Regions from separate parts of the Arthrobacter sp. NPDC057388 genome, predicted to be linked through region 2. Evidence: riboswitches for the same ligand, from Rfam matches in the RefSeq annotation. Region 2 holds a riboswitch; each other region holds the start of a gene.
What was found. Region 2 has a riboswitch for thiamine pyrophosphate ahead of ACFUTU_RS10935 (FAD-dependent oxidoreductase). Riboswitches for the same ligand answer to the same signal wherever they lie in the genome.

Region 1 (7,694 bases), on a different contig from region 2:
GCGGACATGGCCGCGATAAGGCTGGACTTGCCAGCCGAGGGGAATCCTACGAGGGCGATGTCGGCGATCGACTTCAGCTCCAGGACGATGTCGCTGGCTTCGCCCTCGATGCCCAGCAGGGCAAAACCGGGTGCCCGCCGCTTCTGGGACGACAGCGCGGCGTTGCCGAGCCCGCCCTGGCCGCCGGAAGCGGCGACGAATTCGGTCCCCTCGCCCACGAGGTCGGCCAGGACCTTGCCGTCCTTGGTCTTGACGACGGTGCCGTCCGGAACGGGCAGCACGAGGGTTTCACCGTTCTTGCCGCCACGCCAGTCGCCCATGCCGGGGCCGCCGTTCGTGGCGTGCCGGTGCGGCGCATGGTGGTAGTCCAGCAGCGTGGTGGTCTGCGAGTCGACGCGCAGGATGACGTCGCCGCCATTGCCGCCATTGCCGCCGTCGGGCCCGCCCAGCGGCTTGAACTTTTCGCGCTTCACGGAGACACAGCCGTGGCCGCCGGTACCGCCGGATACATGCAGTACTACCCGGTCTACAAAGCTCGCCACGTGAATCTCCTCTATTGCTGAATCCGGCCGTCCTGGACGTCCAAATCGATTGTAATGCGGTTAAAAGAACAGTGGAGCGAGCCATCATGGCCCGCTCCACCGGTTCAGAACTGGTTGTTACTCTGCAGCTGCAGCAGCAACGATGTTGACGACCCGACGGCCGCGGCGCGTGCCGAATTCAACGGCACCTGCCTGCAGAGCGAACAGGGTGTCGTCGCCGCCACGGCCAACGCCTGCACCGGGGTGGAAGTGGGTGCCGCGCTGGCGGACGATGATCTCGCCAGCGGAAACTACCTGGCCGCCGAAGCGCTTGACGCCGAGGTACTGGGCGTTGGAGTCACGGCCGTTGCGAGTGGAGCTCGCGCCTTTTTTGTGTGCCATTTGAAATGCCTGCCTTTAATTCTGGTGAAACTGCTGGAAACCTGGACAGTAACCGGAAGTTACTGGATGCCGGTGATCTTGACCTTGGTCAGTTCCTGGCGGTGACCCTGGCGCTTCTTGTAACCGGTCTTGTTCTTGAACTTCTGGATGACGATCTTCGGACCACGGAGGTCCTGGAGGATCTCAGCCGTAACAGTCACCTTGGCCAGGTCCGCAGCTGCGGAGGTGACCTTGTCACCGTCTACCAGGAGCAGCGCGGGCAGCTCAATGGTGCTGCCAGCTCCACCGGCGACGCGGTTCAGGGTAACGAAGTCTCCAACAGAAACCTTCTCTTGGCGGCCGCCTGCGCGGACAATCGCGTACACCACTTGGGAACTCACTTCTCTCGACGTTTATTACTAAATTTGCGTGCGGAACCCGGGTCCGGAAATTGGCCTGGTTCTCGCTGTGCCTCAACGCCGTGGATTGCCCGGGGGAACCCGTGAGCTATCCCAGGAACAAGCCCGACAGGGCGGTCCGGGTCATAACCCAAGTGTTGGCGTAAGCACCGAAGATCTAGAATACGCTAATTCCGACGTCGGCCGCAAATGAGGCTGGCACTGGCGGGTTGTCCGTGATAGGCGCCACAGGGGACGCCGTTCCGGACATCCGGTGCCGTGCGCGACCATCTTACCGGGTGCCGGGCGCGCTTCCGTTCAGCTGTGCCGGCTCGGCGCGTCGAAGAACTCCACCTCGTACCGGCAGGAGTGCCGGAAGGCGGTGACCATCGCTTCGCGCTCCCCCGCCGACGCGGCACGGCCGGCGTCATCCGCTATTTCGATGGCCCGCAGGGTGGCGGCAGCGAAGTCCTCGTCGGCGTAGGTCCGCAGCCACTCCGCATACGGGTGCCCGGCATCCGCCCCGGCGGCCAGGTACTCCGCGTGCAGGGTCTCCCCCACTTCGGCGTAGAGCCAGAAGCAGGGCAGGACTGCTGCCACCAGCACGGCGTAACTGCCTCCGGCCGAGGAAGCCAGCAGATGGTCGACATAGGACTTCGTGACCGGCCCCAGCTCCGTCTGCACCGTGCGGGTGCTGAGCCAGTTGCGGTGCAGTTCAGATTCAACTTCCAGGCATTGCTGGGACGACCGGGCCCAGAACAGCTGCTCGGCCTCGGTCGGGGCTAGTGCGCTGGCCCGCGCCAGGACGCGAGAGTAGCCGTTGAGGTAGATGGCGTCCTGGGCGAGGTAGTACGCGAATTCCTTCTCCGGCAGAGTGCCCCCGGCAAGCCCCCGGATGAAGCCCAAACCGTAGATGGCTTCCAGATGGGTGAAGGTCTCGGCACGCAGCAGTTCCGCGAATCCGCCCTTCGGTTCGGACTGGGCTGAACCCCCAGCCCCGGCAAGGTGGTGGAAGTGGTTGATCGGGCCGTTGCCGGCGCCGACCTCCAGCCCTCCGGAGGTCCGCAACGCCTCGGCCAGCCAGGGCTTGACCTCCCGCAGTGACGCTTCCCAGTCGCCCAGCCGCGCCTGCACGGCGGCCATGGCGGACGACAGCGAACATCCGGTGCCGTGGCTGTTCCGCGTGGCGATCCGCTCGCCGGCCACCTCCACCACTTCCGCGGACAGCAGCCCGGCGGTGTTGACGAGGGCGTCAGGGCAGGTGGCCCCGTTCAGGTGACCGCCTTTGACCAGGACCGTGGCACCGGTCCGCTCAGCGAGGCGTCTGCCCTGGTCCAGGGCGCCCGCCCAGTCCGCGGCCTCCGTTTCCCCGAGCAGCATGGCAAGTTCGGGAAGGTTCGGCGTGATCAGGTCCGCGAGCGGCAGCAGCTTCCGGAGTGCTGCCTCCGCAGACTCCTGCAGGAGCCGGTCACCGCTGGTGGCCACCATCACGGGGTCGAGAACCACGACGCCGGGACGCACGTTTTCGAGCCAGCTGCGGACAGCGGCGATCACCTTTTCATCCCCCAGCATGCCGATCTTCACGGCGTCCACTTGGATGTCGTCGCTGACAGCATCCAGCTGGGCTGACAGGAAAGATGCAGGGGGAACGTGGACGCCGCTCACGCCGGTGGTGTTTTGCGCCGTGAGGGCGGTGATCGCGGCCATGCCGTAGCCGCCGTGGGCGGCGATGCTTTTCAGGTCGGCCTGGATGCCTGCACCGCCGGACGGATCCGAGCCTGCGATGGCGAGGACCCTGGGAACCGCGCGAGCGGCCGGAATGGCAGTCGCTGCGTGATCCGGAAGTGAATTGGCGGCGGCCTCAGGAGCGGGCATGACCGATGCTGATGACAGTGCTGTCGACAAGAAGACATCCCTTCGCCGGTGCTAACCGGACAGGTTCAACGGGTTTGGATCTCAGCCGGCCCGTGCGCGGCACCCCGTGTCAGTCCTCCAGCCTAGCGGTTCCTTCGAAACATGGCGCTGATTCCGGCGTTTGCGACAGGAGGTCCGGCACCGCAGTCGCGGTACCGGACCTTCGGGCGGACCCAGGGGCCCGTCAACTCAGAGTTCCGAGGCGGGTACCCCAACTCCCAGAATGATCGGTTCACCGGCTGGCTGCGGAGCCGGCTTGGATGCCTGATCGTTTCCCGTCCCCGGCGCCTTAGCTTCGTGCGAGTGTCCCGCGGCGGCTGCCGGAGCGACCTCGTGGTGCTCCACGGAGGTTTCGTTGGCTGCACCCTGCGGGCGGCTGGCGCTCCGGTTGCGGCGCGGACGGCGCCCGCGGGATGTCCCGGCCGCACCGTCGGCAGGCTGGACGCCGGCAGGCCGGCCTTCCGGCTGACGGACCACCGGCTGGGCGGGAGCCGCTGGAGCCGGCGTTTCTTCCCTGGCCTCTTCCGTCGCGGCGGGGGCTTCCTTCTCGGCGGGAGCCACCGGGCTGCCGAGGTGCGCGAATGCCTCCTCCAGGCGGTCCAGTGTCAGGGCGGGTGCTTCCTTGGGCGGTTCTTCACTGTGGTCGACGAACGGAAGAATCACCTTCTCGCCACCGAACGTCAGGACTGCCCCGGGACGTCCGGAAACGCTTTCCGTTTCCGGAGCGCGGTGCACCACCGGGCTTTCCGGCGCGGCAGCTGCAGGTGCCGCCGGCCGCGCGGCTTCCCCTGATGCGGCGGCATTGTGCGCCGCCTCCTCATGCAGATGGGCGGCATGCGCGGCGGCTGCAATGTTGGCAAGGGCAGCGCGGGTGGCTTCAGCCTTGGCGTGGCGTTCTGCTTCCGACGGGTCAGGGTGGTGGACTGCAGCAGGGGCGGCTGGAGCACCTTCTGACTGCTGTCCGCCCTTGCCGCGGCGCCGCTTGCGCTCCGGCCGTGCAGGAGGCTGGACCTCCGCCCGGTGTACGTGGTGCTCTGCTGCCACGGTGTTGGCCCGGCGGTGCTCCACCGGCTCGTCATGGGTAACGACGCCCCGGCCAGCACACACCTCGCACTGCTCGCCGAAGACTTCCAGGAGTCCGGTGCCCATCCGCTTGCGGGTCATTTGTACGAGCCCCAGAGACGTCACTTCGGCCACCTGGTGCTTGGTCCGGTCGCGGCCCAGGCACTCGACCAGGCGGCGGAGGACCAGGTCGCGGTTCGATTCAAGCACCATGTCGATGAAGTCGATCACGATGATGCCGCCGATGTCGCGCAGCCGCAGCTGGCGGACAACTTCCTCGGCAGCCTCGAGGTTGTTCTTGGTGACGGTCTCTTCGAGGTTTCCGCCGCTGCCGGTGAACTTTCCGGTGTTGACGTCGACCACGGTCATGGCCTCGGTCCGGTCGATGACCAGGGAGCCGCCGGAGGGCAGGAACACCTTGCGGTCCAGCGCCTTGTGGATCTGCTCGTCAATGCGCCAGGCGGAGAAAATGTCCTCGTCCCTGGTCCATTTTTCGAGCCGGCCCACCAGGTCCGGGGCCACGTAGGTGACGTAAGCCTCGATGGTGTCCCATGCTTCGTCGCCGGACACGATCAGCTTGGAGAAGTCCTCGTTGAAGACGTCGCGCACAACCTTGATGGTCAGGTCCGGTTCGCCGTAGAGCAGTTCCGGGGCGAGGACCTTGGTGGACTTCGCCTGGCTTTCAATCCCCTCCCACTGGGCGCGGAGGCGGTTGATGTCGTGGGTCAGTTCCTCCTCGGAGGCCCCCTCGGCAGCGGTGCGGACAATGACGCCCGCGTCCTCGGGAAGGCGGTCCTTGAGGATGCGCTTGAGCCGGTTGCGTTCGACGTCGGGCAGCTTGCGGGAGATGCCGGTCATGGACCCGCCGGGGACGTACACGAGGTACCGGCCGGGCAGGGAGATCTGGCTGGTCAGGCGTGCGCCCTTGTGGCCCACGGGGTCCTTGGTGACCTGGACCAGGACGGAGTCGCCGGACTTCAGGGCGTTCTCGATCCGGCGCTGCTTGCCCTCAAGGGTGGCCGCATCCCAGTTGACCTCACCGGCGTACAGCACGGCGTTGCGCCCGCGTCCAATGTCGACGAAGGCAGCCTCCATGGACGGCAGGACATTCTGCACCTTGCCCAGGTAGACGTTGCCGATCAGGGAGTCCTGCTGCGTCTTGGAGACGAAATGTTCGGCCAGGACGCCGTCCTCCAGGACGCCGATCTGGATTCTGTCATCGCGCTGGCGGACGATCATCTGGCGGTCCACGGATTCCCGGCGTGCCAGGAACTCGGCCTCAGTGATGACCGTGCGGCGGCGCCCGGTATCGCGGGATTCGCGGCGGCGCTGCTTTTTGGCCTCCAGGCGCGTGGATCCCTTGACGCTGGTCACACGGTTGCTCGCCGGCGCCTCACTGATGGTCCGGGGGGCGCGGACACGGGTGACCGTGTTGGGCGGATCGTCTTCTCCCCCGCCGGTCAGTTCCAGGTCCTGGTCACCACGGCGGCGCCGCCGCCGGCGGCGGGACGTCACGCCGTCTTCCGGCTGGATACCTTCGTCTTCGGCGGCCTCGTCGGAAACGTCGGTTCCCTCCTCGCCGTCGGTGATCTCACGGTCGGAACGGCTGCGCCCGCGGCGTCCGCGGCTGCGCCGCCGGCGCCGGCCGCCGTCGTCCTCGAGCTCGTCCTCGCCGTCCTCGGCGGTCGCCTCCTCCTTGGCAGGGCGGATGACCGTGTTCAGGTCAGGCGCCTGGAAAATGATCGACGTGACGGACGCAGGCTCCAGGAAAAGCGAACCCAGAGGCGACTGTCCGGCTTCTTCCCCGGCCGCGGCCTCCTCGCCGGCAGGGGCTTCCTGCGCGGCGGCGGGTTCGGCAGCGGCGGGTTCGGCAGCGGCCGGTTCTGCCGGCGCTGTCTGCGCTTCGGGGGCGGGCTCTTCCGCCTGTCCGGCCACCGGCTCCGCAGCGGCTGCGACAGCAGCGCCCACCGCGGGGGCCACGGCAGACTCCGCTGGCTCTGCCGGGCTTTCGGCCTCGGCGGCCTTCGCCTTCGTTGTCCGGCGGCGGCGCACAGGCTTGGACTCCGCGGCAGGCTCCCCAGGAGCAGCCTCGGCAGCCGGCGAGGGGACCATCTGACCGCCGGCTTCCTGTGCCTCTATTTCAGCTCCGGCACCTTCGGCGAACGCGGGCAGCGGTTCCTCGGCAACCTTCTTCCGGGCGCGGGTCCGGCGCACCGGGGTCTTGACCGGGGCTTCCGCGGCGTCGGCTGCCCCGGTTTCTGCGGTGGATTCGGATGCAGCGGTTTCCGGCCCGGGTCCCCCGCTCAAGCCGTCGGGGGCTGCCGTTTCCGGCGCCGCCGTCCCGGCGTCAGCTGCTTTGGCCTTGGGGGCAGCCTTGCGCCGGGTCCTGGTGACCTTCTTGGGAGCCTCGGCGGCCTCATCAGCGGCGGCCGGTTCAACATTCTCGGCTATGACCTGGTCATTATCCATATGTGGCAACACTCCTGCCCCTGACATGCCGCCACATTCGGCACCCATTGGGGCACATATTGTCAAAACCCGCAGGCATTGACAGAAGTCAATTGGATACCAGCAGGCTCGCACCGGCAGTGGGGTGCGGCAGGCCTGACAGGCCGGCGGGCTTGTTACTGGAACCCGTTGTTTCTGACAACCACAACCAGGTGCCGTCCAATGGAAGGCGGGAGGCTGGATCTGCTTTCCGAAGCCTGCACCGCTGCTCATTGGCGGTCTTGGGAACAAGCCACCGGACTGGAGTTCGAATGTGGTTCGCGCTCCAGCCACGATTATTCTCTCATATTGCTGTTCAAATAAGCTGTAAGTGTGTGACAACGCCGGTCAATGCGGCCATCTGCGGCAAGTACAGGCTGTGTCAAGCTGGCGGCGATACAATCTGGGCAGGAGCACCCCAGACAAAGGACGCCATCCCATGCCACGCACTTCGCCTTCCACGGGCACGGACTACGAACAGGACCACCGGGACGGTCCGGCCCCCGCGGCTGCCGCCGGCGCCGCCGTTCCGGCCATCACACGGGACCGGCCGTTCGGCTGGCTGCTGGTGATCACGGGGGTCATCGGCTGGCTCGCGTCCGGGACCCTGGTGCTGGAGAAACTCGAGGTCCTCAAGGACCCCAACCACACCACCGTCTGCGACGTGAACCCGTGGATTTCCTGCGGCCAGGTGATGCAGACCTGGCAGAGCTCGGTGTTCGGCTTCCCCAACATGTTCATTGGCATCGTTGCCTTCGCCATCACCACCACCGTGGGAATGGCCCTGCTGGCGGGTGCCCGTTTCGCCCGCTGGTACTGGCTGGGGCTGCAGGCCGGCATCACCCTGGGGTTCATCTTTGTGGTGTGGCTGTGGTCGCAGGCGCTGTACGCGATTCACATCCTCTGCCCGTTCTGCATGATTGTCTGGGCG
Region 2 (7,694 bases):
GTGCGTGATGCCGGCGTCCGCCAGGGATTCGACGATGTCGGCGCGGACATCGAAGTCGGTGAACGACTTTTCGGCTATTTCGTGCGGCTTCTCGTCCGAGATGATGGTCTCTTCCGGCTCGATGGTCTCGGTGCCGGTGTCGTCGGAGAGCAGCTGGTGGGTATGCAATTCACTCACAGGGGAGTTTCCTTATTCATTTAGGCATTGGCGCCGCCTGCTCAACGGGGCTGGCCGCGGGGCCGTTCCGGAGCACGCTCAGGCGCGCAAGCAATTCCAGTGGAAGCCGATCGCGGGCTATCTATGCCGGCACTGGGGACCGGCGGGTGGAACTCAAGATCGCGTAGGGGCGGGCTTGTTGAATTTCAAATCAAGGAAATCAACGACCGGGCATCCATTACTACCCACCCAGTCTACTGGCAAACCCGTGCATTCCTTGACTCGCACGGCGGCAGCTGCCTGCAGCTGCCGCAAGCCGCTGCCGTCCACACCGGGTCAGTCGACGAGCTCGAGGCGGATTTCGCGGGTGGTGATGTCCGAGGAGATGAGCCGGACGCGGACTTTGGTGCCCGGCTCCATTTCCCCTTCACACCGGGCCGTCACGGCCGGTTCGGCGATCTGCACCACTCCCGAGGGGGAGGATCCGTTGGTCCCCTTGCCATTGCCGTTCCCTGCGGAGCCGCCGTTCCCGTTGCCGTTGCCGCTGCCGTTGCCGTTTTTGGCCGGCTTCGACCCGGAGATCACCACGGCATCGAACTCCTGCCCGATGTGGTTGATCAGCAGCGCGGCTTCCACGGTGTCCAGGGCAAGGCGTTCCATCCGTGCCGCCAGCTGGTCGGAGTACGCCATGATTTCAGGCAGCGAGGGCAGTGCCTCGCGGGCCCAGGCCGGCACCGGCCGGTTGTTGCTCAGCGCGTCACAGATGACCAGCACAAACCGGTCCACCAGGCGGCGCAGCGGCGCGGTGGTGTGGGCGTACGCCGTGCCGATGGCGGACTGCACGGCGTCCTCCGGAACTGTTCCGTCGAAAGGGGTGTAAGTGGCGCCACGGAACAGCATGCCGGCCGAGTGGAGGATGGCCAGCTGCCGGTGGTCGGTGGGGTCGAGGGTGCGCAGGTACTCGCCGTAGCTTTCCTGGCCGTCCCACGGCTTGCCCAGCGCAGCTGTCTGCCGCTTGAAGTGGCTGAGCGAGCGTTCATCCGGGGCCGGCATGGTGCGCAGGATCCCCACCTTGCCGTCGAGCATGAGGGAAGCTGCAGCCATCCCGGTCATGAGCGAAATCTGGGCGTTCCAGTCCTCCACCGGAAGCTGCGGGACCGCCACGATCCGGTAGCCGCCGTCGGGAAGCTGGACGATCTCCTGCTCCGGCATGTTCAGGCTGGCACCCCCGCGGGCCCGCTCCAGGTCGACACGCTTGCGGCCCACTTCGCGCAGCAGCTGCAGCATGGGCGGTGCAGTGCCGGCATCGAGGTCGGCCTGGACCCCCTTGTAGTCCAGCTTGGCACGGCTGCGCACGGCAGCGCGGCGGACCAGCGCGGACACCACCTCGGCTGTGGCGTCGAGTTCAAACTCCCAGACGAAGGCGGAGCACAGCTGCCCCGCCAGCAGGCTGCCGGCGTTCTCGCTGATGACCTCCGGGTGCAGCGGAATCCTGCCGTCCGGGGCGTAGAACGTCTGCCCGCGGCGGCGGGTCTCGGCGTCGAGCGCGCCGCCCGGCTGCACGAAGGACGGAACATCGGCGATGGCGTAAAGGATCCGGTAACCGCCGCCGAGCCGCTCAATGAAGAGCGCCTGGTCAAGGTCCGTGGACGACGGCGGATCGATCGTCAGGAAGTCCACCCCGGTCAGGTCCAGGTCGGGGAAGTCCCGGCTGGCGACGGCGGCTTCGGCCTCCTTAAGCACCTCTTCCGGGAATTCCCCGGGAAGCTCCAGTTCCGTCCGCAGCGCGCTCAGGGCATCCGCGAGCGCGTTGGTCTGCTCGTGGACGCTGGGCGACAGCCGATGATGTGACACGAAAATCAGGTTAGCCCGAATTGCGCCGTTAGTCTTGGATTATGGGCACATCCTCGGCTGGCACCGCTCGCTACGACCGCTTCGTCGCAGACCTGTTCGGTGTGATGGCGTACGGTGAACTGTCCGCGTTCGAACGGCTCTCCTCCGACGCCCGTTACTCGCCGACGCTGCACGACCGTGCCGTCCTGGGCAGGATCGCCGTCATCGAATTCCAGCATTACGAGCTGGTGAGCGCCAAGCTGGCAGAGATGGGCGTTGACGTCGAACACGCGATGCTGCCGTTCCAGTCGGCCGTGGACCACTTCCATGAACGGACCCGCCCGGCGGACTGGTACGAATCCCTGATGAAGGCGTACGTGGTGGACACCGTGTCCGCCGATTTCTACCAGGCCGTGGCGCGGTTCGTGGACGCCGGAACCCGGGACGTGATCCGGCAGATCCAGTCCTCCGAAGAGGCCACGGCAGTGCTCCGTGAGCGGCTCAAGGGCGCGCTGGCCGATGACCCCCGGCTCGCGTCGAGACTGGCGCTGTGGGGCCGCCGCCTCCTGGGCGAGGCGATCACCCAGGCCCAGCGGGTCGGCCACGAACATGCCTTCCTGGGCGAGATGTTCGTCGAAGCGGAACCCGGCGCCACGGAGGCCACCGCACGGGAACTGGTCCGCGGCATCACCGCCGAGGTCGCGGAAAACCATTCCCGGCGGATGGTGCAGCTGGGCCTGAGCGGGTAGCCTGCCGGTCGCTAAACGACAGCAGCCGGGGACGTTGCGTCGAGGGCGTCGAGCAGTTCGGCCGCGGCGGCTGCCGGGTCCGGCGCCTCCGTGATCGCGCGGACGACGACGATCCTGCTGGCTCCGGCCGCCAGGACCTGCTCCACGTTGGTGCGGTCGATCCCGCCGATCGCGAACCAGGGCAGCAGCAGGCCTCCCACCCGTTCCTCGTTCGCCGTGCGGACAGCCTGCGCCGCGTACGTCACCAGGTCGAGTCCGACGGCGGCGCGCCCGGGTTTGGTGGGGGTGGCCCACAGCGGGCCCACGCAGAAGTAGTCCAGGCCGCTGCGCCCGTGCGCGGCGGCGATGGCGGCATCCACCTGCTCCGTGCTGTGCGTGGAGAGCCCGATCACCGTTGCATCGTGCAGCAGTTTCCGGGCAGCGCGCAGCGGCAGGTCCTTCTGGCCGATGTGGAACACCGGTGCACCCGCGATGGAGGCGATGTCGGCGCGGTCGTTCACGGCCCAGAGCCGCCCGTGCCTGCGGGCCGCGGCGTGGACGACCTCGAGAAGTTCGAGCTCTTCGGCGGCCTCGATGCTCTTGTCCCGCAGCTGGATGATGTCCACGCCGCCGGCAAACGCCGCGTCCACGAAGTCCGCGAAGTCCCCGCGGTCCTTGCGGGCGTCGGTGCAGAGGTACAGGCGGGCCGTGGTGTGGGCAGAGTGCTGGGTCATGGCAACCACCTTAGTTCCTCTAAACTGGGCAGGTACCGCGGGAGCCCGTCGCCGATGTCATAAAAGGCGCAGGGCTGAGAGGGCGTCAGAGCCGACCGCTTGACCTGATCCGGTTAGTACCGGCGTAGGGAAGGAAATCATGAACCCTGGACCCGGCGGCGAAAATAATGCCGCCACAGTCATTGAGGCTGACGTTGCCGTCATCGGCGGGGGCGTGGTTGGCCACGGTATCGCCTGGGAGGCGCGGCGTTCCGGCCGTTCCGTAGTGCTCATTGACCAAGCCCCCGGCAGCGGCGCAAGCTGGGCCGCTGCCGGCATGCTCGCCCCGGTCAGCGAACTGCATTACCAGGAGGAAGGGCTCCTGGAACTGATGCTGGAGTCCTCGGCCAGGTGGCCGGGGTTCGCCGCCGCGCTCACCACCGGCGGGGACTCCGGTTACCTGACGACGCCGACCCTTGCGCTGGGTGCGGACCCCGCCGACCGCCGGGCACTGATGGACCTGCGGGACGTCCAGCGGAGCCACGGCCTGGACGTGGAGCCGCTGACCATCCGCGAGGCACGCTCCCGGGAGCCGCTGCTCAGCCCTGGCATCTCCTGCGCCCTGGACATCCCCGCGGACCATCAGGTGGATCCGCGCAATCTTGTCAGGGCGCTGGCGGCGGAGCTGGCCGGCTCAGGCCAGGAGATTGCAGGCCAGGAGATTGCAGCCCAGGAGATTGCGGGCCGGGGGGTTGCCGGCCAGGGGACCGGAGTCGAGGACGGATTCGCGGTGCGGGAACACGCCGCCGGCCTGCTCTGGGACAGCGGGCGGGTCCGGGGGGTCCGGCTGGCGGGGGGCGGAAGCGTGCTTGCCGCCGAGACGGTGGTGGCCAACGGCCTGGCCGCCGCTCACCTGCAGAACCTGCCGGAACGCCTTCAGCTGCCGCTGCGCCCGGTCTATGGGGACATCCTCAGGCTCCGCGTCCCCGCGCACCTGCAGCCCCTCCTCACCGCCACCGTGCGGGGCATCGTCCGGGGGGTTCCGGTCTACATCGTGCCCCGGCAGGACGGCACGGTGGTGATCGGTGCCACCCAGCGCGAGGACAGCGTGCCGGGCACCAGCGCCGGCGGCGTCTACCAGCTGCTGCGTGACGCGCAGGCCCTGCTGCCGGCAGTTGCCGAACTCGAGCTGCTCGAAGCCACCGCCAGGGCACGGCCCGGCACACCGGACAACGCGCCCCTGCTGGGCCGCGTGCCGGCGGGCGTATCCGCGAGTGGCGAGGCGGGCGGGGACGTGGCGGGCCTCATCATCGCCACCGGCTTCTTCCGCCACGGCGTGCTGCTGACTCCGGCGGCTGCGGCGATCTGCCGGCAGCTCATGGACGGCATCACCGACCCCCGCTGGGCCGCGTTCCGGCCGGCACGGTTTTCCCCCGGACTTTCCGATTCGCCCGGAGCGGCAGCACCGCCCCGGAGCGGCCACCCCCGCATGACGCACGTCACATTTGACCCAAGCAAGGAATCAGCATGAACATCACTCTGAACGGTATTGAACAGGAAGTAGGCGAGGGCGCCTCGGTCACCACACTCGTCAGCCAGGTCACGGGACGGCGCCTGTCCGCCAGCGGGCAGGCAGCCGACGGCCAGCGGCTGGGCGTTGCGGTGGCCCGCAACTCAGCCGTGGTGCCCCGCAGCCAGTGGCACAGCACCGCCCTTGCCGAGGGCGACGAGATCGAACTCGTCACGGCAGTCCAAGGAGGATGAGCACGATGGCAGAAACACTGATTGAAACAGCGGACAGCCTGGTCATTGACGGGGTGGAACTGGGCTCACGGCTCATCATGGGCACCGGAGGGGCTCCGAGCCTGGACGGTCTCGGCTCAGCGCTGGTGGCGTCCGGAACGCAGCTGACCACCGTGGCGATGCGCCGCTATTCGCCTGCCGAAACGGGCTCGCTCTTCCAGCTGCTGGTGGACCACAACATCCGCGTCCTCCCCAACACCGCCGGCTGCTTCACGGCCAGGGACGCGGTCATGACGGCCGAGCTGGCCCGTGAGGCGCTGGAGACCGACTGGGTCAAGCTGGAGGTCATCGCGGACGAGCACACCCTGCTGCCGGATGCCGTCGAGCTCGTGGACGCGACGGAACAGCTGGTCAACCGCGGCTTCAAGGTCTTCGCCTATACTAACGACGATCCCGTGCTGGCGCTGCGGCTCGAAAACCTGGGAGCCTCCGCGGTCATGCCGCTGGGAGCGCCGATCGGCACCGGCCTGGGCATCCTCAATCCCCACAACATCGAGCTGATCGTGTCCCGGGCATCAGTCCCCGTGGTCCTGGATGCAGGGATCGGCACGGCCTCGGACGCCGCGCTGGCCATGGAGCTCGGCTGCGACGCCGTGCTGCTGGCCACGGCCGTCACCCGGGCGCAGAACCCCGCGGTCATGGCCGAGGCCTTCAAACACGCCGTCATCGCCGGTAGGCTGGCGCGTGCGGGCGGGCGGATCCCGCGCCGTGAGCATGCCTTGGCGTCGTCGGCCATGGAGGGCCGGGCGGAGTTCCTCTAAGCCCGGCCGCTCCAATCCTGCGCGGCGCGCGGCGGCTCAACAGGCACTTCCAAGGAGCCAGCCGTGGCCGCCAGGGACGACATCCTCACCCGAACCCAGATCGACGAGGCCCTCGCAGGCCTTCCGGACTGGCGGTACCGGCTGGGCGGGCTGGTCACCGTCTTCAAGGCGCCGACGGCGGCCGTCGCGCTTGAGCTGATTGCCGCCGTCGGGCGTGTGGCAGAGGAGATGGACCACCACCCGGACCTCGACTGGCGCTACAACCGGGTGTTCATCCGGTTCAGCTCCCACGACGTCGGGGGCGAGGTCACCGCGCGGGATACCGGAGCGGCCGCCTCGGTCAGCGCTGCCGCGGCGGCGGCCGGTGCCGAAGCCCAGCCGGGCCTGCACCGGTCGGTGGACATCGGCATCGACACCGCGGACGCGGTGGAGATTTCCGAGGTCTGGCGCGTCGCACTCGGGTACCGCAAGGGCCGGTCCGGGGACCTGGTGGACCCGTACGGGCGCGGTCCCGGCGTGTGGTTCCAGGAGACCCGGACACCCAACGACAACCGCCTGCACCTGGACATCCACCGCCCGAAGGCCGAGTCGGGATCCGCGCTGGAGAAGACAGCCGCAACCGGTGCCTTAATGAACAGTGACCACGCACCCGCCTGGGTGGTGGTCACTGATGCCCAGGGGAACCGGCTCTGCCTGTGCACCGAGGAGGGCCAGGGGCCGGACCCGGGCCAGGCAGAGCATGCCGGTTCTGCGGACAGCTAGATCTTCAGCGCTGCCGTTAGCCGCTGGGTGTCCTGCCTGGCGCGTGCACGGCCCAGGTAGACGGCCACGGCGAGGGCGGCAGCGGTCCCGGCCACCATCGGGAGGACCCACGGTATCCACGTCAGTCCGGGCTGGTAGCCCAGCCCCGCCCAGATGCAGATGATCCAGGCGAGCATGCCCACTGCCGTGGCCGTACCGGCCGGCAGGAGGATGCCGTACTTGGTGTGGCGCCTGTCGTTGGCCCAGACGATGAAGCCGGCCGCGGCAGTCACCAGGACCACGATCGCGAGGGACAGCACTGCTCGGCCTACAGGGCGCCGAAGCCGACCCGGCGCACTTCCTCCGCACCGATTTCGACGTAGCCCAGGACATTGGCCGGGATGATGATCTGGCGGCCCTTCTCGTCGTTCAGGCGGAGCTCGCTGCCCTTGGCGATGGCTTCGGCCACGACCTTGGCCACAGCATCAGCATCCTGAGCCGATTCCAGCACAATTTCACGGCCGACGTTCTGAATGCCGATCTTTACTTCCACAGCGGGGCCTCCCAGCCAGTCAAGGTTGAAATTTCAAAGGTAGTTTCAGTTGTAGTCTAGGTCTCTTTGGGGAAGCGAGAGATTCCGCGCCAAGCTAAACGGTAAATCAGGTCGCTCGCCACATCGAGGTCGAGGTTCCCGTCGGTTTCGAGCCAGTAGCGTGCGCTGACCTGGGCCATGCCGGCCAGGCCCCGTCCCAGAAGCTGCGCTTCGAGCAGCGGCAGCTTGGTGTCCTCGGCGATGACCCGCGCAATGGCCTCCGCGAAGGTTTTGTTGAAGGTTTCCAGCCGCGAACTGACGTCGGCGTCGTTGATGAGGTCGGACTCGAACACGAGCCGGTGGGCCTGGTCGTCGCTGTCGATGAAGCGGAAGTAGGCGCGCATGACGGCCTTCACGCGTTCCTTGT
Region 3 (7,694 bases), on a different contig from region 2:
GCGGACCGACATGGAAGCAGTGATCTGATGCCCATTGTGGTGCGCATCGACGTCGAACTGGCCAAGCGCAAGATGAGCGTGGGGGAGTTCGCCGACCGGATCGGACTCACCCCGGCCAACGTGGCCGTGCTGAAGAACGGACGGGCCAAGGCTGTGCGGTTCAGTACGTTGGAGGCCATGTGCCGGGTCCTCGAATGCCAGCCCGGCGACCTCCTCGAATGGGTCGACGGCTAGCTTAAACGGGCCGGGGCCCTGCCTGCTGAACAGACAGGGCCCCGGCTGCACTTGCGTGGGGTTAGCGGGTTGCCACCACTCCGGTTGCGGTGCCGCCGCGGCTGGACTGGACCAGGACGCTAGTGATTTGCCGGTTCGGCCCGGGCTTGGCCCGGTAGGACCAGTTGCCGAGGGTGTCGACCTGTGCCGTGCCAATTCTGGCGTAGGAGATGACGCCCCTTACGGGCGTGGTGTCGTAGATGACCACGGTGGTGGCCGGGACCAGGACTGCCGTGTTGCCTGCCAGTGTTGAGGTGCCCGTGATCCGGAGTTCGGTGCCGAGCCGGTGCCGGGAACCGGCCACTGCAACGGTGTCCGTCTGGACGTTCAGGTCCACTGTGGCCGGGCTGCTGCCGATGCCGTTGGCATCCGTGACGATGAGCTGCATCTTGACCGGGCCGCTGGCCAGCGGCGCCAGCGGAGCCGTGTCACTGGCCTTGGCGTGGAACGGCAGGGTGACAGTCGGCTTGGCAGTGGTGTCGCCGGTGATGGTGACGGCGGGTCCGCCCACCTGGCTCCACTTGTAGTTGGCTGCGCCGGTGGACGTGCTGCCGTCCAGCTGGACGGTTCCACCGGGGGTGATGGCGGTGGACGCCGCGGTGGCCACAGCAGCCGCCGGTTGGGTTTCCCCAGTGACGGGGCCGCTGCCGGTGTCGACGACGGGGCCCGGGTCCGGGGCGGGGGTGACGGGGTCCAGGCCGACAGGGGTAGCTGCGCCGCCGGAGATGACGACGGGCAGGGTGGCCGACCCCCCGTTCGGGGTTTTCACGGTGACGGAGGCCGGAGGAGCCTTGACCGAGAACGACTTCTCCGCGCCGGTGCCGGTGGCCGAGGCTTCCATGGTGCCCAGCCCGGTGACGGTCAGCGGATAGCCGGCGGTGGAGATGGCGCCTACGGTCAGGCTGGTTCCGTCGTAGACCGCCTTGGTGATCATGACGCCGCTGGGCTTGGTGACGTCGACCTGGCTGCTGCTGGCGGGCTTGTCGCCGATGTTGGTGACCTTCACGGTGGAAGGCGCTGTTCCGGTGAACTGGACCCGGGCGTAGTACCGGCCGGTGTCAGGGTCGCTGAGCATGGGGGTGGTTTCGAAGACTCCGGCCTGGCCGTCGACCTGGAGCTGGGCGCCGTTCCCGCTGCTGGCGAAGACGTCGATCATGTTCCCGTTCAGGACGGCACTGTCGCCGTTGACGCCCTGGTTGGTGGAGATCTTGCCCTGGACGGTGAACTGGTCCGTTTCCAGGGACAGGCCGCCGCCGTTGACCGAGAACTTGTTGTAGCCGAACGGGCTTCCCGTGACGGTGTGGTCCTGGGCCGGGTCTCCGAGGTATCCCTCGGGTGCTGCCGGTGCGGTGGCCGGATCCCACTTCAGGAACGGGCCGATGTTGCTCTTCAGTGCCGTGGTGAAGTTGCCGGCGGCGGGGGAGATGTCTTCGACGAGCTTGCCGTCGCCGGCCCCGTCGGTGTCGATGGTGATGGTGCCGTACGGGTGCTGGAACGTCAGGGTGCTGTTGGCGGGGCCGCCCTTGACCACGATGCGCTGCCGCCCGAATACCACCTGGTCGCCTTGGGTGACGGTGTTGGCGAAGGCTGCCTCGAGGCCGAGGACCAGGACGGCGCGACCGCCGTTAGGAAAGGTCAGCTCCGAGCCGGCAAGCATATAGAACGCCTCGTCCGGGAAGTTGTCCGGGAACGAAATGGGGGCGGTCTCGTCCGGGATGTCACCCGGCAGGAAACCGCAGAGCGGATTTTCCGCGTCGAGGCAGAGCTCGACGCGTGTCTTGTTGCTGTCCTCGTACCAGGACGGGAAGCCGTACTCAGTGTTGACGGGTCCGACGGCGGTCAGTTTGCTTGGGTTCGTCCGGGTGACCTGCGTGGCGGCCAGGGAAGTTCCGGCGCCCGTCACAGCCAGCAGCAGGGCGGTCGTGGCGGCGATCCCGCGCCGGCGGGATGCCGGGCGTGGGGCCCGGTGCCGTGGCGTCAGGCGCTGGGCCGACAGGAAATGTGGGGTGGGTACCATTTTTGTCTCCTCGAAAGACGCTGATGGCATCCACTAAAAGGGGTGGTGGTTGGAAAAACGTTCGGCCTCCAGGTTGGAGAAACCTTGAGAATCAAAGCTTTCTCAAGAGCAGTGGGGGGACCTGCCCGGGTCCGGCCAGGGGCGCGTTCGTGACTTCTGCAGCCCCGTGGCAGGGCCGGCCGGCCTCCTTGCCGGACGCCCCGACCGGCCCCCCCTGACGGTCCCAGTGCCGGTCCCAGTGCCGCACGCAGCGCCGGTCCTAAGGCATGTCGCAGCGCCGGTTCTAAGGCATGTCCCGGGGCAGGCGCTGCGGACAAAGCCTGCAGTATGCGAACGGACCCGGCACCGCGGGTTGCGGTGCCGGGTCCGGCTGTTCCGGGCCCGGCCGAGGTCATCAGCACTGCCGGGTTCGGAACAGCAACAGTATGTCCTGGGGTGCTTGGGGAAACCCGGCCGTTGACCCGGAACGGGTTTCGGGGCGACCCACCCGATGTTGGGGGCGCAGGTCCCGGGAAGGGGGCCCGGCCGGGGAGGATCCGCCCTTTAGACGATGTCCTGGGTCTTGGCGAACCGGGTGATGGCCCGCTGCGTGCCGCGGTTGGCCAGGACCTGGATTACGGCGCTCACGGAAGCGGAGACGAGGGCGAACGTCAGGGCGGTCCGCAGTGTGGTGGGAACATCGTCCTTGTCACCCTTGGGCGGCTTCTGCCCCGTGACCTTTTCCCAGATGGTGTCGACGGCCTTGGTGCCGGCGAACCCTGCCAGCAGGCTGATGCCGGTGCCAAGCAGTTTGATGAAGAAACTCATTCCGGAACTCCTAGCGTGATGAACACTGGTCTTTCCCTAGCCTAACCGCATGAGGCAGCCCGGCAGCATGAGGCGTGGCCCAAGCGCATGAGGCGTGGCCCAAGCGCGTGAGGCGTCAGTCCGCCGGCATGGAGCGGTGGATTTCCCGCAACGCCTGGACCACGAGGTCATGGTCCGCCTTCTGCGGCAGTCCGGAGACCGTGACCACGGCCACCGCGCCCACACCCCGCACATAGATGGGGAAGGCTCCGCCGTGGGCGGCGTAGGTGGACTGGTCGAACCACGCGTTGTCCTCGATCCGTCCGCCGCCGACCCTGCCGCGCAGGCCCACGAGCAGCGACGGCTCCTCGTAGCGCGCGGCGGTACGCTGCTTGGCCAGCACCCAGCCCTCGTTGTCAGGGGTGGCTCCCTCAAGCGCCACATGGAAGAGGACCTGCCCGCCCTTGGTGATGTCGATGGCGATGGGCAGGTTGTCCTCCTTGCCCCGTTCCACCAGTTCCAGGCCGAGGGCCAGGGCGTCGTCCTTGCTGAACCTGGGGAACTGCAGTTCGGCGATCTCACCCTCGATCCGGCCGATCAGGGCTTCGAGGGATCCGGCCGGCTGTTCCTCGGCGGAATCGGGGTCGAAGGCGGGCAGGGCAGAGCCGGCGGAGTCCTGTTGCGTCATGGCCCCAATGTACTCCGCGCAGCCGGTCCGGCCAGCAGGCTGTCTCCCGGATTATGACGGCGGGCCCGGGATTCCGGGGCCGCCGGGGTGTAAACTGGACCCGCCCACAAGGGCAGATTTATCACGACAGGGGAGCGCCGCCGTCGGGATGCAAAGGCAGCAGCCAGCGCAACCGCGGATGGGCGCTGAGAGTGCGGACAGCCGCAGACCCTCGAACCTGATCCGGCTAGTACCGGCGCAAGGGAGTCGAGTTCTCAGAGTGCCCGGCAGCAGGAGGCCCAGCCACCGGCAGCCGGGGTAACGCTTTCCCCTCCTGTTCCTCAGGAGGACCATCATGACAACTGCAGCAATCAAGAAGACCAGCTACAACTGGCGCGTGGCGGACATCGTGGTGGCGGCGCTTATCGCCGTCGCCGGCGGCGTGATCTTCTGGGCATGGTCCCAGGGTGCCAACCTCATCTCCACTCCCGTCAACGCCGTCTATCCGCCGCTGACCGGCCTGTACGCAGGCGGCTGGATGATTCCGGCGGTCCTGGGCATGCTCATCATCCGCAAGCCGGGCGCTGCCCTGTTCTGCGAAACGGTGGCGGCCACGGGCGAGCTCCTCATGGGCTCGCAGTACGGCACCACGGTGCTGATCTCCGGTCTCCTCCAGGGCCTGGGTGCGGAGCTCGTGTTCGCCGCCCTGGCGTACCGGAAGTTCAACCTCCCCGCTTCGCTGCTGGCCGGGGCAGGCGCCGGGCTGTTCTGCGGCCTCAACGACTCCTTCGCGCCGTGGGGCTGGAACATCGCATACACCGCCGGCGACAAGTTCGCGTACATCGTGTTCTGCGCCATCTCCGGTGCGGTCATCGCCGGCGCGCTGTCCTGGATCGCCACCCGCGGCCTGGCCAAAACCGGTGTGTTGAGCTCCTTCGCGTCCCGCAAGGCAGCCACGGAGCCCGTCTTCAACTGATGCCCGCTTCCCACGACGCCGGCGTCCGCCCCGCCGCGGTCCACGCCCGCGGCTGGGGCTGGCGCCACGCCGGCCGTACCAAACCCGCCGTCCGCGCGCTCGACCTGGACATCCGCCCCGGTGAGCGCGTCCTGCTGCTTGGCCCCTCCGGAGCCGGCAAATCGACGCTGCTCCACGCCCTGGCCGGCGTGCTGGGGGACAGTGACGCCGGTGGCCCAACGGACGACGCCGGGACCCGGGACAGCGACGACGCGGACGAGAGCGGCGAACTGCTCATCGACGGCGCGTCCCCGCGCGTACAGCGGGGACGCGCCGGACTCATGCAGCAGGACCCGGAAACCCAGGTGGTGCTCTCCCGCCTCGGCGACGACGTCGCCTTCGGGGCCGAAAACCTGTCGGTGCCGCGCGACGAGATCTGGCGCCGCGTGCACGAGGCGCTGGACGACGTCGGTTTGTCCCACCTCCCGCTGAACCACCCGACGTCGGCCCTGTCCGGCGGCCAGAAGCAGCGCCTGGCGCTCGCCGGGATCCTGGCGATGCGGCCGGGGCTCATCCTGCTGGATGAGCCCACCGCGAATCTCGATCCGGCAGGCGTCCTGGAGGTCCGGGACGCCGTGGGCCGCTGCCTGGACAAGACCGGAGCCACCCTGGTGGTGGTGGAGCACCGGGTGGCCGCGTGGAAGGACCTTGTGGACCGGATCGTGGTCCTGCAGCCGGGCTCTGACGCCAACGGCGCGGTGCTGATCGACGGCACGCCGGACGAGGTCCTGGAACAGGCCCGCGGAAAGCTCACCGCCGCCGGCGTCTGGGTTCCCGGCTACGTTCCTGAAACCCGCCGGCGCTGCGCCGGATTGGTTCCGCCGTCCGCCGGCAGTGGCGCCGGCGGGCTGCTGCTGGCCGCGGAGAAGCTCGCGGTCTCGCGGGAACGTCCCCGCCGCCGGGGTTTCCGTTCCTTGCCGCCGGTGCCGGTGCTGCGGGACGTCACCGCACAGGTCCGGGCCGGTGAGGCGCTGACCGTCACGGGGCCCAACGGCGCCGGTAAATCCACCTTTGCGCTCACCCTCGCCGGGCTGCTTCCGCCGGTGGACGGCAGGGTCTCCGCGACGCTCGGGCTGAGCGCCGGCGCCGGCATCGACCCCTACAAATGGAAGGCCGAGCAGCTGATCTCCCGGATCGGCACGGTGTTCCAGGAACCCGAGCACCAGTTCGTCACCGGCCGTGTGCTGGACGAGCTGCAGTTCGGCCCCCGCCACCTGGGACATGGCGAAGAGCGCGTTGACGAGCTGCTGGAGCGGCTGCGCCTCACCCATCTGGTGGACGCCAACCCGTACACCCTCTCCGGCGGGGAGAAACGCCGGCTGTCCGTGGCCACGGTCCTGGCCGCGCACCCGCAGGTGCTGGTCCTGGACGAGCCCACCTTCGGGCAGGACGCCAACACCTGGGCGGAGCTGGCCTCGTTCCTTTCCGAACTGCTCGACGCCGGCACGGCCGTGGTGTCGGTGACCCACGACGAGGAGTTCACCCATGTCCTTGGCGGCACCGAGCTGAGGCTGGGCTCCGGCGGCCGCCCCGGGACGGCCGAATCACGATCCGCCGCGCCGCGAGCCGCCCAGCCGCGTCCGGAACAGGCAGCGACATGAGGGAAGCGCTAACACTTGCCGGAAACCGGGCCCTGCTGACGCGCGCCAACCCGCTGGCCAAATTCGCGGCAGTCTTCCTCATCACGCTGGCCCTGGCGCTGTCCATCGACTGGATGTCCGCCTCGGTGGCTCTCGTGTGCGAGCTGCTGGTCTTCCCGCTGGCCGGGCTGACATTTTCGCTGCTGTGGCAGCGCGGCTGGCCGCTGATCCTGGCGGCCGCCGTGGGGGGCTGGAGCACCTCAATCCTGGCACCTGACAGCGGCAGGATACTGCTCGACGTCGGCATCTGGTCGACGAGCGAGGGTTCCCTGCAGCTGGGGCTGGGTTTTTTGCTCCGGGGCCTGGCCATTGCCCTGCCCGCGGTGCTGCTGATGAGCTGCACCGATCCCACCGACCTGGCGGACGCTTTGGCGCAGAAGGCGCGGCTGCCGCACCGCTTTGTGCTGGGGACGCTGGCAGCCATGCGGTTGGTGGGCCTGATGGCAGAGGAATGGCAAACCATCGGCATGGCACGGCGCGCCCGCGGCGTCGGGTCGCGCGGCAACCCGTGGCAGCGGATTCGGGCAACCCTGGGGCAGAGCTTCGGCCTCCTGGTCCAGGCCATCCGCCGCGCCACCCGGCTTGCCGTCACCATGGAGGCCCGCGGTTTCGGCGGGGCCAGCCGGACCTGGGCGCGCGTGTCCACCTACAGTGTGCTGGACATCTGGGTGGTGCTGGGCGGCGTGTTCATCGCCGCGGGTGCCGTGGCGGCTGCGCTGTGGGCCGGAACATGGCACATGGTGTGGCTGGAGGGTTCCTAGGTAGCCGGGGCCGGGCCCACCCTGCTCCGGGATGGACAGACACGGGCCGGGCCGGATGACGGCCCGGCCCGTGTCTGTCACCGGTCGATCCGGGTTTGGCCGGTGGGATCGTCAACGGAGTGGCCCGGTGTACGGCTCTTCTGTGCTGCGCGTCGGTTGACTGCGGCGAGGGTAATCGCGGCCGCGGCAATGCCGGCGGCGATGGCGATGACGCCGCGCAAGACGATGTTCATGTCAGTCCAGAGTGCCAGCCCGATGCTGACGGCCAGGATTGTGGCGAACAGCGCCAGCATCGACGCCGGTTCGCCGGGCGGCTTGCTCCGGGACGAACCGTCTGAATGACGCCGGTCATTGATCTTTGCCATGGTTTTCCTTCGTTGTCGTAGGCTGCTGATACCGGGCGGATGGGCTTGGCATGGCGGCGTCAAAGGTTCCGGCGCCGGAAGACTGAAAGCGCCAGGCCGCCGAGGACGACGGCCCATACTGCAAGCCCGAGTTGGCCGAGGAGCAGGCGCCCCGGTCCCAGTTCCTCTAC

Region 1: another riboswitch for thiamine pyrophosphate. It lies ahead of ACFUTU_RS19385 (bifunctional hydroxymethylpyrimidine kinase/phosphomethylpyrimidine kinase); the one in region 2 lies ahead of ACFUTU_RS10935 (FAD-dependent oxidoreductase).
Region 3: another riboswitch for thiamine pyrophosphate. It lies ahead of ACFUTU_RS03500 (ECF transporter S component); the one in region 2 lies ahead of ACFUTU_RS10935 (FAD-dependent oxidoreductase).

The regions. Positions count from the first base shown of each region.
Region 1 covers NZ_JBHVBL010000057.1:17,357-25,050, forward strand. The annotation lists gene obgE (GTPase ObgE) at 1-542, opposite strand, end outside; gene rpmA (50S ribosomal protein L27) at 660-923, opposite strand; gene rplU (50S ribosomal protein L21) at 983-1,291, opposite strand; gene ACFUTU_RS19385 (bifunctional hydroxymethylpyrimidine kinase/phosphomethylpyrimidine kinase) at 1,619-3,175, opposite strand; TPP riboswitch at 3,196-3,292, opposite strand; gene ACFUTU_RS19390 (Rne/Rng family ribonuclease) at 3,404-6,745, opposite strand; gene ACFUTU_RS19395 (vitamin K epoxide reductase family protein) at 7,203-7,694, shown strand, end outside.
Region 2 covers NZ_JBHVBL010000018.1:60,268-67,961, reverse strand. The annotation lists gene ACFUTU_RS10955 (DEAD/DEAH box helicase) at 1-177, opposite strand, end outside; gene ACFUTU_RS10950 (RNB domain-containing ribonuclease) at 493-2,010, opposite strand; gene ACFUTU_RS10945 (ferritin-like fold-containing protein) at 2,052-2,738, shown strand; gene thiE (thiamine phosphate synthase) at 2,750-3,451, opposite strand; TPP riboswitch at 3,479-3,600, shown strand; gene ACFUTU_RS10935 (FAD-dependent oxidoreductase) at 3,591-4,961, shown strand; gene thiS (sulfur carrier protein ThiS) at 4,958-5,194, shown strand; gene ACFUTU_RS10925 (thiazole synthase) at 5,200-5,994, shown strand; gene ACFUTU_RS10920 (4a-hydroxytetrahydrobiopterin dehydratase) at 6,058-6,756, shown strand; gene ACFUTU_RS10915 (hypothetical protein) at 6,753-7,055, opposite strand; gene ACFUTU_RS10910 (DUF3107 domain-containing protein) at 7,064-7,288, opposite strand; gene ACFUTU_RS10905 (TetR/AcrR family transcriptional regulator) at 7,345-7,694, opposite strand, start outside.
Region 3 covers NZ_JBHVBL010000004.1:141,452-149,145, reverse strand. The annotation lists partial or broken gene ACFUTU_RS03525 (DUF2975 domain-containing protein) at 1-28, shown strand, start outside; gene ACFUTU_RS03520 (helix-turn-helix domain-containing protein) at 28-234, shown strand; gene ACFUTU_RS03515 (hypothetical protein) at 296-2,290, opposite strand; gene ACFUTU_RS03510 (DUF4235 domain-containing protein) at 2,834-3,097, opposite strand; gene ACFUTU_RS03505 (heme-degrading domain-containing protein) at 3,213-3,764, opposite strand; TPP riboswitch at 3,883-4,026, shown strand; gene ACFUTU_RS03500 (ECF transporter S component) at 4,099-4,719, shown strand; gene ACFUTU_RS03495 (ABC transporter ATP-binding protein) at 4,719-6,359, shown strand; gene ACFUTU_RS03490 (energy-coupling factor transporter transmembrane component T family protein) at 6,356-7,159, shown strand; gene ACFUTU_RS03485 (hypothetical protein) at 7,237-7,524, opposite strand; gene ACFUTU_RS03480 (hypothetical protein) at 7,584-7,694, opposite strand, start outside.